One region of the Streptomyces sp. NPDC041205 genome, then DNA from elsewhere that is predicted to be linked to it. Evidence: predicted binding sites of a transcription regulator. Region 1 holds the regulator's gene; the other holds the start of a gene.
What was found. The regulator HrcA, encoded in region 1, represses chaperone genes, less so after heat shock. The targets are predictions, from matches to a motif close to TTNGCACTCNGNNNNNCNGAGTGCNAA.
Positions count from the first base shown of each region.

Region 2: a site for HrcA is predicted at 3,723-3,749, ahead of groL (chaperonin GroEL). Genes of this name have one in related genera too.

Region 1 covers NZ_JBVIZH010000001.1:950,028-958,381, forward strand. The annotation lists gene ACZ6BG_RS04235 (nitronate monooxygenase) at 1-550, opposite strand, end outside; gene dnaJ (molecular chaperone DnaJ) at 662-1,801, opposite strand; gene hrcA (heat-inducible transcriptional repressor HrcA) at 1,802-2,818, opposite strand; gene ACZ6BG_RS04250 (MBL fold metallo-hydrolase) at 3,128-3,889, shown strand; gene ACZ6BG_RS04255 (DUF3097 domain-containing protein) at 3,913-4,731, shown strand; gene hemW (radical SAM family heme chaperone HemW) at 4,936-6,168, opposite strand; gene ACZ6BG_RS04265 (SpoIIE family protein phosphatase) at 6,433-8,340, opposite strand.
Region 2 covers NZ_JBVIZH010000005.1:75,142-83,495, reverse strand. The annotation lists gene ACZ6BG_RS22925 (mannosyltransferase family protein) at 1-564, opposite strand, end outside; gene ACZ6BG_RS22920 (hypothetical protein) at 724-1,272, opposite strand; gene ACZ6BG_RS22915 (SigE family RNA polymerase sigma factor) at 1,265-1,762, opposite strand; gene groL (chaperonin GroEL) at 1,936-3,558, opposite strand; gene ACZ6BG_RS22905 (cold-shock protein) at 3,947-4,150, opposite strand; gene ACZ6BG_RS22900 (ubiquitin-like small modifier protein 1) at 4,571-4,846, opposite strand; gene thrC (threonine synthase) at 4,961-6,283, opposite strand; SAM riboswitch class I at 6,277-6,428, opposite strand; gene ACZ6BG_RS22890 (glucosyl-3-phosphoglycerate synthase) at 6,560-7,543, shown strand; gene ACZ6BG_RS22885 (alpha,alpha-trehalose-phosphate synthase (UDP-forming)) at 7,720-8,354, shown strand, end outside.

The DNA.
Region 1 (8,354 bases):
AGACGGCGTCGGCGCCCGCCCGCTGGGCCGCGCGGGCCTCCTCGGGCGTGGTGACGGTGACGACCGTACGGGTGCCGACGCGGTCGAAGGCCTGCACGACCTCCCGGGTCGGGCAGCCGAAGGTGAACGACACCAGCGGCACCGGGTCGTCGAGGAGGATCGCGAGCTTCGCGTCGTAGCCGTCGTCGCGCTTGCCCTCGGGGTCGCCGAGCTGCGTCTCGTACCAGGTGGCCTCGCCCGCGAGCTGGTTGCGGTAGACCTCCACGGCGGCATCGAGGGGCGCGGCGCCAGCCGCTCCGGTGGAGCCGGGGCCTGCACCGGGGTACTCGGGCTGCGGCATGAACAGGTTCACCCCGAACGGCCGCGCCGTCAGGCCCCTGACCTGCTTGATCTCCTGGTACATCCCGTCGGCGGTCTTGTACCCGGCGGCCAGGCAGCCGAGCCCCCCGGCCTCGGCGACAGCCGCCGCGAGCTGCGGGGTGGACCCGCCGCCCGCCATCGGGGCCTGCACGATCGGATAGCGACAGAGATCGGTGAACGCGGAGGACATACCGGCATCGTGCCACGTCCGGCGGGGGCGCCTTGTCCGGGGTCCGGGTGCGGACGCGCGTCGGCCCGGGGTGGGCGTGGATTCCACGCCCGCCCCGGGCCGGTCACAGCGCTAGCGTCCGTTGAACGCGTCCTTCAGGCGCGAGAACAACCCCTGCTGCCCCGGCTGGAACTGCCCCGTGGGCCGCTCCTCGCCGCGCAGTTGCGCGAGCTCCCGCAGCAGCCGCTCCTGCTCGGGGTCGAGCTTGGAGGGCGTGAGCACCTCGACGTGCACGATGAGGTCACCGCGCCCCCCGCCCCGCAGGTGGGTGACGCCCCGCCCGTGCAGGGGGATCGACTGCCCGGACTGCGTGCCGGGCCGGATGTCGACCTCCTCCATGCCGTCCAGCGTCTCCAGCGGCACCTTCGTGCCGAGCGCGGCCGCCGTCATCGGCAGCGTGACGGTGCAGTGCAGATCGTCCCCACGCCGCTGGAAGACGGCGTGCGGCAGCTCGTGGATCTCCACGTACAGGTCACCGGCGGGACCGCCGCCGGGCCCGACCTCGCCCTCACCGGCGAGCTGGATCCGGGTGCCGTTGTCGACACCGGCCGGGATCTTCACGGTGAGCGTGCGGCGGGACCGGATCCGTCCGTCGCCCGCGCACTCGGGGCACGGCGTCGGCACGACGGTCCCGAAGCCCTGGCACTGCGGGCAGGGCCGCGAGGTCATGACCTGGCCGAGGAAGGACCGGGTGACCTGGGACACCTCGCCGCGGCCGCGGCACATGTCGCAGGTCTGCGCGGAGGTGCCGGGCGCGGCCCCTTCGCCGGAACACGTCGTACAGACGACGGCCGTGTCGACCTGGATGTCCTTCGTGGTGCCGAAGGCGGCCTCTTCGAGGTCGATCTCCAGGCGGATCATGGCGTCCTGGCCGCGCCGGGTGCGCGAACGCGGCCCGCGCTGCGACGCCGTACCGAAGAACGCGTCCATGATGTCGGAGAAGTTGCCGAAGCCACCCGCTCCGAAGCCGCCCGCGCCACCGGCGCCACCGGCCTGGGACAGCGGGTCCCCGCCGAGGTCGTAGACCTGCTTCTTCTGCGGGTCCGACAACACCTCGTACGCGGCGTTGATCTCCTTGAAGCGCTCTTGCGTCTTCGGGTCAGGATTGACGTCCGGGTGCAGCTCGCGTGCGAGCCGCCGGAAGGCCTTCTTGATGTCGTCCTGGGAAGCGTCGCGGCGCACGCCTAGTACGGCGTAGTAGTCCGTGGCCACTTACGACTCCGCCAGGATCTGTCCGACGTAACGTGCCACTGCGCGTACTGCTCCCATCGTTCCCGGATAGTCCATGCGGGTCGGTCCGACCACGCCCAGCTTGGCCACTGCCTCGCTCCCCGAACCGTAGCCGACGGAGACCACCGACGTGGAGCTGAGCCCCTCATGGGCGTTCTCGTGCCCGATCTTGACGGTCATGCCCGAATCCGTCGCCTCACCAAGCAACTTGAGGAGGACGACCTGTTCCTCCAGGGCCTCGAGGACCGGCCTGATGGTGAGGGGAAAGTCATGTCCGAAGCGGGTGAGATTGGCGGTGCCGCCGATCATCAGCCGCTCCTCGGTCTCCTCCACCAGCGTTTCGAGGAGGGTGGACAGGACCGTGGTCACCGTCCCCCGGTCGTCCTTGTCGAAGGATTCGGCCAGGTCCTGCACCAGCTGCGGCACGTCCGAGAAGCGGCGGCCCGCGACCCGGCTGTTGAGCCGCGCCCGCAGATCCGCGAGGGACGTCTCCCCGAACGGCGCCGGGCAGTCGATCATGCGCTGCTCGACCCGCCCGGTGTCGGTGATGAGGACCAGCATCAGGCGGGCCGGGGCCAGCGAGAGCAGTTCCACGTGCCGCACCGTGGAGCGGGTCAGCGACGGATACTGCACCACCGCGACCTGCCGGGTCAGCTGCGCGAGCAGCCGCACCGTGCGCCCGACGACGTCGTCCAGGTCGACCGCGCCGTCCAGGAAGTTCTGGATCGCGCGCCGCTCCGGCGCCGTCATCGGCTTGACGCCCGCGAGCCGGTCCACGAACAGGCGGTACCCCTTGTCGGTCGGGATGCGCCCGGCGCTGGTGTGCGGCTGGGCGATGAACCCTTCCTCCTCCAGGGCGGCCATGTCGTTGCGGACCGTGGCCGGGGAGACGCCGAGGTGGTGGCGTTCGGTGAGCGCCTTGGAGCCGACGGGCTCCTCCGTGCCCACGTAGTCGTGGACGATGGCGCGCAGCACTTCCAGCCTGCGTTCACTGAGCATCGCGCACCTCCAGCTGCCGTCCCTCGTCCCGAGCCCCCGGTGGTGGCCCCTCGCCCTGGCACTCACCCCGGGCGAGTGCCAGCCTTCACCGAGTCAGTGTACGGCCGGTGGGTACAGGCCCGGCAAGGGCCGACCTCGTTGTCATGCCGACGGGTGCCGCCCTTGTCCTGCCTTGTCACGCCGACGGACGCCGCCGCTGTCGCCCCAGGTCCCGCGGACGGGTGCCGCCGCCGTGCCACGCCGCGCCGACGGGTGCCGCCGCCCGCCCCCGTCCTGCCCCCGCGCCCCGGCGGCGCTAGCGTCACCCCCATGGACACGGTCACGCCCTCCCCCGCCCCCGCCCCGGCCTGGGAGGAGGCGGGCTGGGAACGGCTCGCCGCGCGCGTGGGGCGGTGCAGGCTGCCCGTGTGGGACTGCACGGCCGGGCTCGTCGTCGGCACCGGCGCCGCCCTCATGATCGAGGCCGGGTCCAGCCTGCGCGAGGGCTCCCGGCTGCGCGCCGACGCCCGGCGGCTGCTCGGCGGCGACCGGCGTGTGACCCATCTCGCCCTCACCCACCCCCACTTCGACCATGTGCTCGGCGCCGCCGCGTTCGCGGGCGTCGAGGTGTTCGGCGCCGTCGGCCTCGACACCGTCCTGGAGCACGACCGCGACGGCCTGCGCGCCGACGCCGTCGCCCAGGGCCTCGACCCGGCCGCCGCGGCCGAGGCCGCCGACCTCCTCGTCCACCCCCGCCACCTGGTGTGCGGGGAGTGGACCCTGGACCTCGGCGGGCTCCAGGTGCTGCTCGCCAACGTCGGCCCCGGGCACACCGGCCACGACCTCGCCGTCCTCGTGCCCGGCGGCCCGGGCGAGCCCGAGGTCGTCTTCTGCGGCGATCTGGTCGAGGAGTCCGGCGAACCGCAGGCCGGCCCGGACGCGGCCCCCCGGCACTGGCCCGCCGCCCTCGACCGGCTCCTCGACCTCGGCGGCGAGGACGCGGTGTACGTGCCCGGGCACGGGGCCGTCGTCGACGCCGCTTTCGTACGCCGCCAACGCGACGAGCTGGCCCGGCGGTTCGGTGTCGCCTGACGGCATGCCATAACGTCTGGCCCATGCGCAGCTACCACCCGGACCTGACCCCGCCCTGGAAGAAGCCGGCCGCCGTCCCCGAGGTGCCCGCCGAGGCCGACCTGGTCGTGGAGGAGGTCACCACGGGCTTCTGCGGCGCGGTGATCCGCTGCGAGAAGACGGCCGAGGGGCCGACGGTGACCCTGGAGGACCGCTTCGGCAAGCACCGCGTGTTCCCGATGGCGCCGCGCGGCTTCCTCCTGGAGGGCAGGGTGGTCACGCTGGTCCGGCCGACGGCGACCGCCGCACCCCGGCAGCCCGCACGCACCGCCTCCGGCTCGCTGGCCGTGCCGGGGGCGCGGGCGCGGGTGGCCAGGGCGGGGCGGATCTATGTGGAGGGGCGGCACGACGCCGAGCTCGTCGAGAAGGTCTGGGGCGACGACCTGCGCATCGAGGGGGTCGTCGTCGAGTACCTGGAGGGCATCGACGACCTGCCCGCCATCGTCGCCGAGTTCGCCCCCGACGCCGACGCCCGCCTCGGCATCCTCGTCGACCACCTGGTCCCCGGCTCCAAGGAGTCCCGGATCGCCGCGTCCGTCAGCAGCGACCACGCCCTGATCGTCGGCCATCCCTACATCGACGTGTGGGAGGCCGTGAAGCCGTCCTCCCTCGGCATCAGGGCCTGGCCCCGTGTCCCCCACGGCCAGGACTGGAAGACAGGCGTGTGCCACGCCCTCGGCTGGCCCCCCAACACCGGCGCGGCCTGGCAGCACATCCTGCGCTCGGTCCACAGCTACAAGGACCTGGAGCCCGCGCTCCTGGGCAGGGTCGAGGAGCTGATCGATTTCGTGACGGCTCCATAGCCGGACCCCTGTCAGGCGCAGGACGAGGAGACATCAGCCCCTGCCAGACGCCGGACGAGGAGACATCAGCCCCTGCCAGACGCCGGACGAGGAGGCATCAGCCCCTGCCAGGCGCCGGACGAGGAGGCATCAGCCCGTCCGGCGCTTGAGGACGAGGCGCGAAGCGCCGACGGGGGGACAGGGGCGCAGCCCCATACAGAACGCTCAGTCGACCAGATCCCGCACGACGGCGTCGGCAAGCAACCGCCCCCGCAGGGTGAGGACGGCCCGCCCTGCCGCGAAGGGGCCGGCCTCCAGCAACCCGTCGGCCAGCGCCCGCCGGGCCGCGGCAAGCCCGGCCTCCTTCAGGAGCCCCAACGGGCACCCCTCAAGCAGCCGCAGCTCAAGCAGCACCCGCTCGACCCGCCGGTCCTCGTCCGAGAGAACCTCCCGCCCGGCCCCGGGCGACCGACCCCCCGCGAGCGCGGCGGCATACGCCCCGGGATGCTTCACGTTCCACCACCGCACACCCCCCACATGGCTGTGGGCCCCCGGCCCGGCCCCCCACCAGTCGGCGCCCCGCCAGTACAACTCGTTGTGCAGACACCGCCCCGCCTCGGACGTGGCCCAGTTCGACACCTCGTACCAGTCGAACCCGGCGCCGCCGAGGACCTCGTCCGCGATCAGATACCGGTCCGCGTGCACGTCGTCGTCGGTCATGGGCACCTCTCCGCGCCGGATCCGCCGGGCGAGCTGCGTGCCCTCCTCGACGATCAGCGCGTACGCCGACACATGGTCGGGCCCGGCCCCGATGGCGGCGTCCAGAGAGGCCCGCCAGTCGTCATCGGTCTCCCCGGGGGTGCCGTAAATGAGATCGAGGTTGACGTGCTCGAAGCCCGCGGCGCGCGCCTCGGCGACGCAGGCCTCGGGCCGCCCGGGCGTGTGCGTACGGTCGAGGATCTTCAGGACGTGCTGCTTGGCGCTCTGCATGCCGAAGGAGACCCGGTTGAAGCCGCCTTCGCGCAGGGCGCTCAGATAGGCCGGGTCGACGGACTCCGGGTTGGCCTCCGTGGTGATCTCCGCGTCGTCGGCGAGCCCGAACTCGTCGCGTACGGCGGCGAGCATCCGTACGAGATCTTCGGCGGCGAGCAGCGTGGGCGTACCGCCGCCGACGAACACGGTCCGGACGGGGCGCGGGTCGTCGCCGAGGACCTTGCGGGCGAGGCGGACCTCGTCGACGAGGGTGTCGGCGTAGTTGTCGCGGGAGGCGAGGACGCCGCCGCTGCCGCGCAGCTCGGTGGCGGTGTAGGTGTTGAAGTCGCAGTAGCCGCAGCGGGTCGCGCAGTACGGCACGTGCAGGTAGAACCCGAGCGGCCGCTCACCCGCTCCGAGCAGGGCGGAGGCGGGCAGCGCCCCGTCCTCGGGCATGGGCTCACCATCGGGCAGTACGGAAGGCATGTCTGCCATTGTCCCGGACGCCCCGAGGTCTCGACGCACCTCCGCCGCTCACAGCCCCTCCGGCGCCAGCCACCCCGGACACCCCGGGGCCTCGGCACACCCCCGCCACTCACAGCCCCTCCGGCGCCAGCCACCCCGGACACCCCGAGCCCTCGGCGCCCCGCCACCTACAGCCCCTCCGGCGTTTGAGGAGCGGGGTCCGGGGCGGAGCCCCGGTTTCGGGAAAGGGGTGGGCCTGGGGCGCCCCGCGAAGGCCCCCGCCCCTCACTCCGCCTTCAGCACCAGCAACGCCAGATCATCGTCCGGCGGCCGCTGGGAGAACTCGTGCACCAGACGGCGGATGCGCTCGGCGACGAGCCCCGCGTCCAGGCCCGCGCAGCCCGCCAGCGCCTTGGCGAGCCCGTCGCCGTCGTCGAAGAGGTGCAGCCCGGAGCGCCGCTCCGTGACCCCGTCGGTGACGCACAGCAGCGTGTCACCGGTGCGCAGCTCGAAGGTGGTGCTGGTGTACGTCTCGTCGTCGACGACCCCGAGCAGCATCTGCGGCGCGGCCACGGGCCGCACCTGCCCGTCGGCGCCGAGCACCAGCGGCAGCGGATGCCCGGCGCACGCCACGGTGCACCGCACGCCGCCCTCGAAGGGCACCAGCTCGCCGTAGAGGAGGGACAGGAAGCGGGAGGTGGGGCCGTCGGTGGGCTCGTCCTGGCCGCCGGCGAGGGCGAGGACGGCCGCGGCGGCGTCGGCGGCCTCCGTGGCGTCGTCGAGGAGGAGCTGGTTGAGGCGGTCGAGGACCTCCGCGACCTGGTAGCCCTCGCGGGCGAGCAGCCGCAGCCAGGGCCGGGCGAGCCCGATGACGACGGCCGCCTCCGGCCCTTTGCCCTGGACGTCGCCGAGGGCGAAGCACCAGCGGCCGTGCCCGGCGGGAAACACGTCGTAGAAGTCACCGCCCGGCCCGCCCTGCTCCCGGGGCTCGTACACGACGCTGCTCTCCACGCCGGGGATCTCCGCGACGGCGCTCGGAAGCAGGCCGCGCTGGAGGACCTGGCTGATGGTGGCCTGGCGCTGGTAGCGGCGGGCGGCGCTGATGGCGAGCGCGACGCGGCGGCTGAAGTCCTCGACGAGCCCGGTGGCCTCGTCCGGGAAGCGCACGAGGCCGGCCCGTCCGATCACCAAGGTGCCGAGCTTCCGGCCGCCCGCCACCAGGCGGTACGCCAGCGCCGCGCCGCCCGACTCCCCGCCGCCCAGGGCGTCCCCGGGCCACAGCACGGCCACCGCGCCGGAGCCCACCGCCTCGGTCAGCCGCGGCGGCTCCTTCTCCAGGAGCCTCCGCAGCTCCTCTATGCGCTGTTCGCTGGTGTGCCAGACCCGCGCGAGGCGGGTGCCGGGGGCGCGGCCTTCGGCGGTGCGCCCGGGGCCCTCGGCCTCGTCGTCGAGCCAGACCGCGCACCAGTCCGCGAGGCGCGGTACGAGCAGCTGCCCGGCGAGCGCCGCGACCAGGTTCTCGTCGAACTGTCCGGCGAGCAGGTCGGAGGCCTCGGCGAGGAAGGTGAGCGCGCCGCGGTTGATCCACTCGGTTTCGTGGGTGGGTCTTCTGGACAGCGGCGCGAGGATCTCGGCGGAGCGCAGGCCGCGGTGCCGGACCTGTTCACCGGCGTACGTCTCGATCTCCTGCATGAGGGGGAGCCCTTCGACGGGCAGCCGGGCCCAGACCGTCTTGGCGCCGGAGCGGTAGGTGATGCCCCAGGACTCGGAGAGGGTGGCGACGAGCTGCAGGCCGCGGCCGTACTCGGGGGTGCCGGGCTGCGGGCCGCGGGGCTCGCCGCGCACGGCGCGCGCCGGGTGGTGGTCGGACACCTCGATGACCAGGGCGTCGGCGCTCTCGCCCGCGTCGCCCTCGTCGAAACGGCACAGGACGTCGACGGCGGTGCCCGCGTGCACGACGGCGTTCGTCACCAACTCGCTGACCAGCAGCACCGAGTCGTCGGCGAGCCGGTCGGTGACGCCGGTCGCGGCGGGCGCCCCGAGGTCGGCCCAGTCGGCGAGCGCCGCCCGGACGAACCGGCGGGCCGCGGCGGGCGCCAGCGGGTTTCCTGGCAGGGTCGTGCGCACCACGGCCAGTGGCCCGGGGCGCGCCGCGGGCTGGGCGGAAGCACGAAAAGCAGTCTCCCGTTGCATCGGAATGGCCCCCA
Region 2 (8,354 bases), on a different contig from region 1:
GCCCACCCCCGCACCACCGCCCGTACCCCTGCCCACCCCCGCACCACCGCGCCTGCCCCTGCCCACCCCCGCGAGCTTCGCCACCCGGGCCAGCGCCAGCATCGCGACCGCGCCCGAGACCAGCGAGATCAGCAGCCCGGCCGCCACCCAGTCCGGCACGACGAGCCGCACCGCCCGCAGCGCCAGCGGAAACCCGGGGAAGAACGCCTCCTCGTTCTCCAGGCCGTCCGCGTACCCCGGCGCGGGCCCGAAGTAGCCGTACTCCGCTATGTGCCGGAAGTGCGTCCAGTCCCACTGCTCCCACACCGAGAACAGCCCGGGCGCCTTCTTGGCACGGGAGTTCGCGGGAAACAGCCACCCCACGCAGTACCCGGTGACGAACAGCCCCACCCGCGTGCCCAGATACACCTGGAGCACGAAGCGGTCGGTCGCGTCGAGCCGCCCCGCGAGCCGCCGCAGCACCGCCCGCCCGCCACCGGGCCGCCGCCGCTCCCGCTCCCGGACGTCGGGCCAGGGCGGGCGCGGGGAGGGCCGGGTGGCGGTGGTCGCCGGTGCCGCGGGCATGCGTGGTCTCCGTTCGGGCGCGCGAAATCGCCCGGCGGCGCGCGGTGCGCCGCCGGTCGGGGGTGCTGCGGGGGTGCCGGTTACGGGCGGGTGGCGGTGACGGGCGAGGTGCGGCTACGGGCCGGGGTGCCACGGCGAGCGCGTCACGGGCCCGGGGGATCAGCCGGGGTCGTCCGTCGTGTCCGACGTCGGGGGCGGTGTGGTCCGCGCGCCCCGGTACGGAGTCTCGGTCGCGCCCAGGGTGCCGGTGGTCGGGGGCGGGGTGCTCGGGGGGTGCGTCGGCGAGCGGCTCGGGTCGGCGCCGGTGTCGGTGTCGGTGTCGGTGTCGGCCGAACTGCCGGAGGTGCCGGTGGTGGTGGGCGGCCCGCTGGCGTCGGGGGGCTCGGTGGTCTCGGTCGGGCCGGGCGAGGACGAGGTGTCGGTGGGGTCGGGCACGGGGTCGCCGGAGGAGGGCGCGGGGCGCGGGGCGCGGGTGTCGGCCGGGGACACCCGCTCCTCGGACCCGGCGAGCCCGGCGGCGACCGCGCCGCCCATGCCGCCGCACAGCAGCACGGCGCCGGCCGCGAGCACGGCGAACCTGCGCCGCCGCACCCGCTCGCCGCGGGCCGTGACCACGGGCGCGGGCGCCGGGTCGGTGCCGCGCTCCGCCGCCGCGGCCAACTCCCTGAGCGCGTCCGCCAGCGGATCGTCGTGGTGGTGCTCAGTCACCGTGCGCCTCCTGGGTACGAGGGTCCTGCAAGCGGTCGGCCAGTGCGGCCCGCCCCCGGGACAGATGCGTCTTGACCGTGCCGGTGGACTGGCCCGTCTCCGCGGCGATCTGCTCCACCGACAGATCGCAGATGTAGTGCAGCGCCACCGTCCTGCGCTGCTGCGGGGACAGCCCCTTCAGCGCCTCGACGAGGACCACGGAACCGGGGTCGGGCGCGCCCGCGGGCGGCGCGCCGCCGTGCCGCTGCCAGGCCTGCTCGGTGCGCCGCCGCCCGTGCCAACGGCGCACGGCGAGGCGCCAGGCCACGGTGCGGATCCACGCCTCGGGCGAAGCCTCCTTCACCAGGCGCCCACGCCTGCTCCATGCCTTGACGAACGCCTCCTGCACGACGTCCTGCGCCTCCTGGAGGTCGCCGAGCATCACGTACAGCTGGCCGGTGAGCCGTCGGACCGCGTGGGCGTAGAACTCCTCGAACTCCTCAGCGGTCAATGACGTGCTCCCCATCTGGTCGGTACACCTTCTCTAGACCGGCGGGGGTGCGTCCGGTTGACACCGGTCGCGAGATTTCTTCCGGACCGGGAACGCCGAAGGGCGGCACCCCCTGAGACAGGGAGTGCCGCCCTCGTTCGCGTACTGCGACGAACCGCCGATCCTCGAGGGGATCAGAAGTCCATGTCACCGCCCGGCATGCCGCCCGGAGCGGCCGCGGCGGCCTTCTCCGGCTTGTCGGCGATGACGGCCTCGGTGGTGAGGAACAGCGCGGCGATGGACGCGGCGTTCTGCAGGGCGGAACGCGTGACCTTCGCCGGGTCGATGATGCCCTCGGCGATCATGTCGACGTACTCGCCGTTCGCGGCGTTCAGGCCGTGACCGACGGTCAGGTTGCGCACCTTCTCCACGACGACGCCGCCCTCGAGGCCGGCGTTGACCGCGATCTGCTTCAGCGGGGCCTCCAGGGCCAGCTTCACAGCGGCGGCGCCGGTGGCCTCGTCACCCTCGAGCTCCAGCTTCTCGAAGACCGAGGAGGCCTGCAGCAGGGCCACGCCACCACCGGCGACGATGCCCTCCTCGACGGCCGCCTTCGCGTTGCGAACGGCGTCCTCGATGCGGTGCTTGCGCTCCTTGAGCTCGACCTCGGTCGCGGCACCGGCCTTGATGACGGCCACGCCGCCCGCGAGCTTCGCCAGGCGCTCCTGGAGCTTCTCGCGGTCGTAGTCCGAGTCGCTGTTCTCGATCTCGGCGCGGATCTGGTTGACGCGGCCCTGGACCTGGTCGCTCTCACCGGCGCCGTCGACGATGGTCGTCTCGTCCTTGGTGATGACGACCTTGCGGGCGCGGCCGAGCAGGTCGAGACCGGCGTTCTCCAGCTTGAGGCCGACCTCCTCGGAGATGACCGTGCCACCGGTGAGGATGGCGATGTCGCCGAGCATGGCCTTGCGGCGGTCGCCGAAGCCCGGGGCCTTGACGGCGACGGACTTGAACGTGCCACGGATCTTGTTGACGACCAGCGTGGACAGGGCCTCGCCCTCGACGTCCTCGGCGATGATCAGCAGCGGCTTGCCGGACTGCATGACCTTCTCGAGGAGCGGAAGGAGGTCCTTCACGTTCGAGATCTTGGAGTTGACGATCAGGATGTACGGGTCATCCAGGGCCGCCTCCATGCGCTCCATGTCGGTCGCGAAGTACGCCGAGATGTAGCCCTTGTCGAAGCGCATGCCCTCGGTGAGCTCAAGCTCGAGACCGAAGGTCTGCGACTCCTCGACGGTGATGACGCCTTCCTTGCCGACCTTGTCCATGGCCTCGGCGATGAGCTCGCCGATCTGGGTGTCGGCGGCGGAGATGGAGGCGGTGGAAGCGATCTGCTCCTTGGTCTCCACGTCCTTGGCCTGCTCGAGCAGGGCGCCGGAGACGGCCTCGACGGCCTTCTCGATGCCGCGCTTGAGGGCCATCGGGTTGGCGCCGGCCGCGACGTTGCGCAGGCCTTCCTTGACGAGCGCCTGGGCGAGGACGGTCGCGGTCGTCGTGCCGTCACCGGCGACGTCGTCCGTCTTCTTCGCGACCTCCTTGACCAGCTCGGCGCCGATCTTCTCGTACGGGTCCTCGAGCTCGATCTCCTTGGCGATGGACACACCATCGTTGGTGATCGTGGGGGCGCCCCACTTCTTCTCGAGGACGACGTTGCGACCCTTGGGGCCCAGGGTCACCTTGACGGCGTCGGCGAGCTGGTTCATGCCGCGCTCGAGGCCGCGCCGTGCCTCCTCGTCGAACGCGATGATCTTGGCCATGTGAAGTGGTCCTCCCGGACGGGGTGGAAAAGCAAACGGACCGTGCTGGTGCCCGCGACGGACGGCCTGCGCGCCGTGTGGTTCCTTGCCCCACCCGGCCTGCGGACCTCACCGACCCGATCCAAGTTCTGTCACTCTCACTCGTAGAGTGCTAACGCCAATGATTAGCACTCGACCCCCTAGAGTGCAAGGTCGCCTCGAAGAGGCGACGATGAGGGGCGGCGGTCGGGAGACGGGCGGGCGCAAGGTCGCCCCCGGCTCCCGCGCGAGACACCCGCGCCCCGGCGCAACACCCCGATCTCGGAACGACGTAGGGCCCGCGCCCCGTTCCCGGGGTGCGGGCCCTACGTCTACTGCGTCGCGTCGGTGGCCGATCGCGTCAAGCCGCTCAGACGGCGAGCTTGACCATGTCCGCCTGCGGACCCTTCTGGCCCTGCGAGATCTCGAACTCGACTCGCTGACCTTCTTCCAGGGTGCGGTAGCCGTCCATCTGGATCGCGCTGTAGTGGACGAATACATCCGCACCACCGTCGACCGCGATGAAGCCATATCCCTTCTCCGCGTTGAACCACTTGACGGTGCCCTGAGCCATGCCTAACTCCCCTATTACTGGCCCTTGCGCAGACCCGCACTTCGCGGACCCGGGTCAGACCTCACCCCCCATGGGTTGGGGGTGTGCGCCGGAACGCGTCGACCGCGGCTGAATGTATCTGTCCAACTGCCCTCTGCAACAGGTCAATCGGACGAGAATTCTGGGCACGCGCTATCGGAGATTCCCGGAGAATTCCACGGAACTCAGGGCAAGTCGGGCCCGACAAATGCCGCATAGGGCTCAAATAGGCAGGACACTTTGGCTACTTCTTGTCGGCTCCGCGGCCGACTTCGAATATGCGCGCGGCACTGCGTACGCCGGAAACGGCGCTCCATTCCCAACTGTACCGCGCTCAACCATACAGAATTGCCCCCTCCGCTTCTCTCGCGGAGGGGGCAGTCCCGGTGACTCTGCGTGCGCTCAGCCGCCGGCGACGGCGGGAATGATCGAAACCCCGGCGCCGTCCGGCGTCGCGGTCTCCAGACCCTGCTCGAACCGCACGTCGTCGTCGTTCACGTACACGTTCACGAACCGCCGCAGCTTGCCCTGGTCGTCCAGGACCCGGGCGGCGATACCGGTGTGGTTCTTCTCCAGGTCGGCGATGACCTCACCGAGGGTCGCCCCCTCGGCGGCGACCTCGGCCTTGCCGCCGGTGTAGGTGCGAAGAATGGTGGGGATGCGGACGTTGACGCTCATGGGTTCACCTCAGGGGTACGGGGAGGACGGGGAGCGCCCCGTCAGGGGCGCGAGGAACTGCGCGAGGACGGACCACGACCCGCGGTCGGCAGCGGACCACAGGCCCTACGGCGACTAACCGGCAAGCCCCGCGGAGCGGAACGCGTCGAGGCTCGGCTTGATCGTGGCCGTCGCCTGGGACGTCTCGGCGACCGCGTCGAGCGTCTTGAGCCCGTCCCCGGTGTTGAGCACGACGGTGGTGAGCGAGGGGTCGATGAGGCCGGCCTCGATCAGCTTCTTCGCGACGCCGACGGTCACCCCGCCCGCGGTCTCCGCGAAGATCCCCTCCGTGCGCGCGAGCAGCTTGATCGCGTCGACGACCTGCTCGTCGTCGACGTCCTCCACCGCGCCACCCGTGCGGCGCGCGATGTCGAGGACGTACGGCCCGTCGGCCGGGTTGCCGATGGCCAGGGACTTGGCGATGGTGTCCGGCTTCTGCGGCCGCACGACGTCGTGGCCCGCCTTGAACGCGGTGGACACCGGCGAGCAGCCCTCCGCCTGCGCCCCGAAGATCTTGTACGGCTTGTCCTCGACGAGGCCGAGCGCGATCAGCTCCTTCAGACCCTTGTCGATCTTCGTGAGCTGGGAGCCGGAGGCGATGGGGATGACGAGCTGGTCGGGCAGGCGCCAGCCGAGCTGCTCGCAGATCTCGTACGCGAGGGTCTTGGAGCCCTCGCCGTAGTACGGCCGCAGGTTGACGTTGACGAAGCCCCAGCCCTCGCCGAGCGGGTCGCCGATCAGCTCGGAGCAGAAGCGGTTCACGTCGTCGTAGTTGCCCTCGATGCCGACGAGCTCCCCGCCGTACACCGCGGCCATGACGACCTTGCCCTGCTCCAGGTCGTGCGGGATGAACACGCAGGAGCGGAAGCCCGCGCGGGCGGCGGCGGCGCCGACGGCACCGGCGAGGTTGCCCGTGGAGGAGCAGGACAGGGTGGTGAAGCCGAAGGCGCGCGCGGCTTCGAGCGCCTGCGCGACGACGCGGTCCTTGAAGGAGTGCGTGGGGTTGCCCGAGTCGTCCTTGATGAACAGCTTGCCCTGCTCGACGCCGAGTTCGGCGGCGAGGTTGTCGGCCTTGACGAGCTTGGTCCAGCCCGGGTTCAGGTTCGGCTTGTCGGCCACGTCGGCGGGGACGGGAAGCAGCGGGGCGTACCGCCAGATGTTGGCGGGTCCTGACTCGATCCGCTTGCGCAGGCCCTCCGGGTCGCCGAGGGGAAGGTCGTAGGCGACTTCCAGGGGTCCGAAACACTCGGCGCAGGCGAAGATGGGGCCGAGGTCGAAGCGGGTTCCGCACTCGCGGCAGGAGAGACCGGAAGCGGGTCCGAGATCGACGGTGTCCGCGGAAGGCGTGGTGGTGGCGACAGTCTGCACAGCCATGGAGGCGAGGCCCTTTCTCCTCATCTTCCTCGCGGCGCATCTCGCCACGAGACGGAATTGGCACCTTCCCGAGCCGGGAGCCTCGCGGCGCGCGTTCGCGGCGACGAGACCGGCTGGAGGGTTGCCGGGGCTTCAACGGGCCGTATCCCTCTGCCCCTCTGGATGAGCGGTATTCGATTGTGACGCCCGGGACCCCCGACATGCGATGGTCACCGGCGTTGTTCAAGACTGTAACCGAAGCCTTGGACCCTTGAGATAGTCGTCCGATGCGCGAGATGGATCACAACCGGGAGGACGCGCGTGCTGGAAGAGGTCGAGCGCTGGCTGAGCAGGCGTTCCTGGTCCGTCGCCGACCGAGCGCCCGGCGCCCTGACAGCCGCCAAGCGTGACCTCGGCACCTCGGTGAGCGTGGTGCTGCCCGCCCTCGACGAGGAGGAGACGGTCGGCGGGATCGTCGCCGAGATCCGCAGGGAGCTGATGGAGCGGGTGCCGCTCGTCGACGAGCTCGTGGTGATCGACTCCGGCTCCGCGGACCGCACGGCCGAGGTGGCCGCGGCCGCCGGGGCCCGGGTGGTGCACCGGGACGCGATCCTGCCGCGGCTGCCCGCCGTGCCGGGCAAGGGCGAGGTCCTGTGGCGTTCCCTGCTGGTCACCCGCGGTGACATCGTGGCGTTCGTCGACGCGGACCTGAAGGAGTTCTCGGCGGACTTCGTCTCCGGCATCGTGGGGCCGCTCCTCACGGAGCCGGACGTGCAGTTCGTGAAGGCGATGTACGACCGCCCGATGACGGTGTCCGACGGCCCCGCGGCCGACGGCCCGGCGTCCGGCGCGACGGCCGGGCAGGGCGGCCGGGTCACCGAGCTGATGGCGCGGCCCCTGCTGAACATGCACTGGCCGCAGCTCGCGGGCTTCGTGCAGCCCCTCGGCGGCGAGTACGCGGCCCGCAGGTCGCTCCTCGAACGCCTCCCCTTCCCCGTCGGGTACGGCGTGGAGCTCGGCCTGCTCGTCGACGCGCTGCACACCGTGGGCCTGGACGCGCTCGCGCAGGTCGACGTGGGGGTGCGCAGGCACCGGCACCAGGACGGGCAGGCGCTCGGCCGGATGGCGGCGGCGATCTACCGCACCGCGCAGCTGCGGCTCGCCCGCGCCCATCTCGTACGCCCCGAGCTGACCCAGTTCGTCCGCGGCGAGCACGGCTTCGAGCCGCGGACGTACGCGGTGGACACGGAGGAGCGGCCGCCGATGGCGGAGGTGGCGGAGTACGCGGAGCGGCGGGTGGCCTGAGGGGGTGGGCGGGGGCGCCGGGCGGGCTGTGCCGGGGGCCGCGGGCAGGTCGTATACGGCCCGCCCGCCGTTCGCGCGCGGGGCGCGGAGGGGACGTCTCAGGCAGGGCCGCTCAGGGATGTGACGTTCCCCGGCCATACGTTTGAGCGTTTCCGCGAGCGGCTAGGTTTCGGCACATGGCTTCCCAGCAGGCGGGCGCAGCCCAGGTCCTCGTCGCGTCCAACCGCGGCCCGGTGACGTACTCCCTCGGCCCCGACGGGACGCTCGACGCCAAGCGCGGCGGCGGCGGGCTCGTCTCCGGGCTCAGCGCCATCGGCGACGAGGCCGACGCCCTGTGGGTGTGCTCGGCGCTCGGCGACGGCGACCGGGAGGCCGTGCGGCGCGGGGTCGGCGAGCCGGGGGTGCGGATGCTCGACATCGACGCCGCCGTGCACGCCGACGCGTACAACGGCGTCGCGAACTCGGTGCTCTGGTTCGTGCACCACATGCTGTACCAGACGCCCCTCGAACCCGCCTTCGGGCCGGAGTTCCGCGCCCAGTGGGCCGCGTACGAGACGTACAACCAGGCCTTCGCCGAGGCGCTCGCGCACGAGGCGGCGCCGGGCGCGGCCGTCCTCGTGCAGGACTACCACCTGGCGCTTGTCCCCGGCATGCTGCGCGAACTCCGCCCCGACCTGCGCATCGGGCACTTCTCGCACACGCCCTGGGCGCCCGTCGACTACTTCCGGCTGCTTCCCGACGACATCGCCGAGCGGCTCCTGCGCGGGATGCTCGGCGCGGACCGGCTCGGCTTCCTCACCGGGCGCTGGGC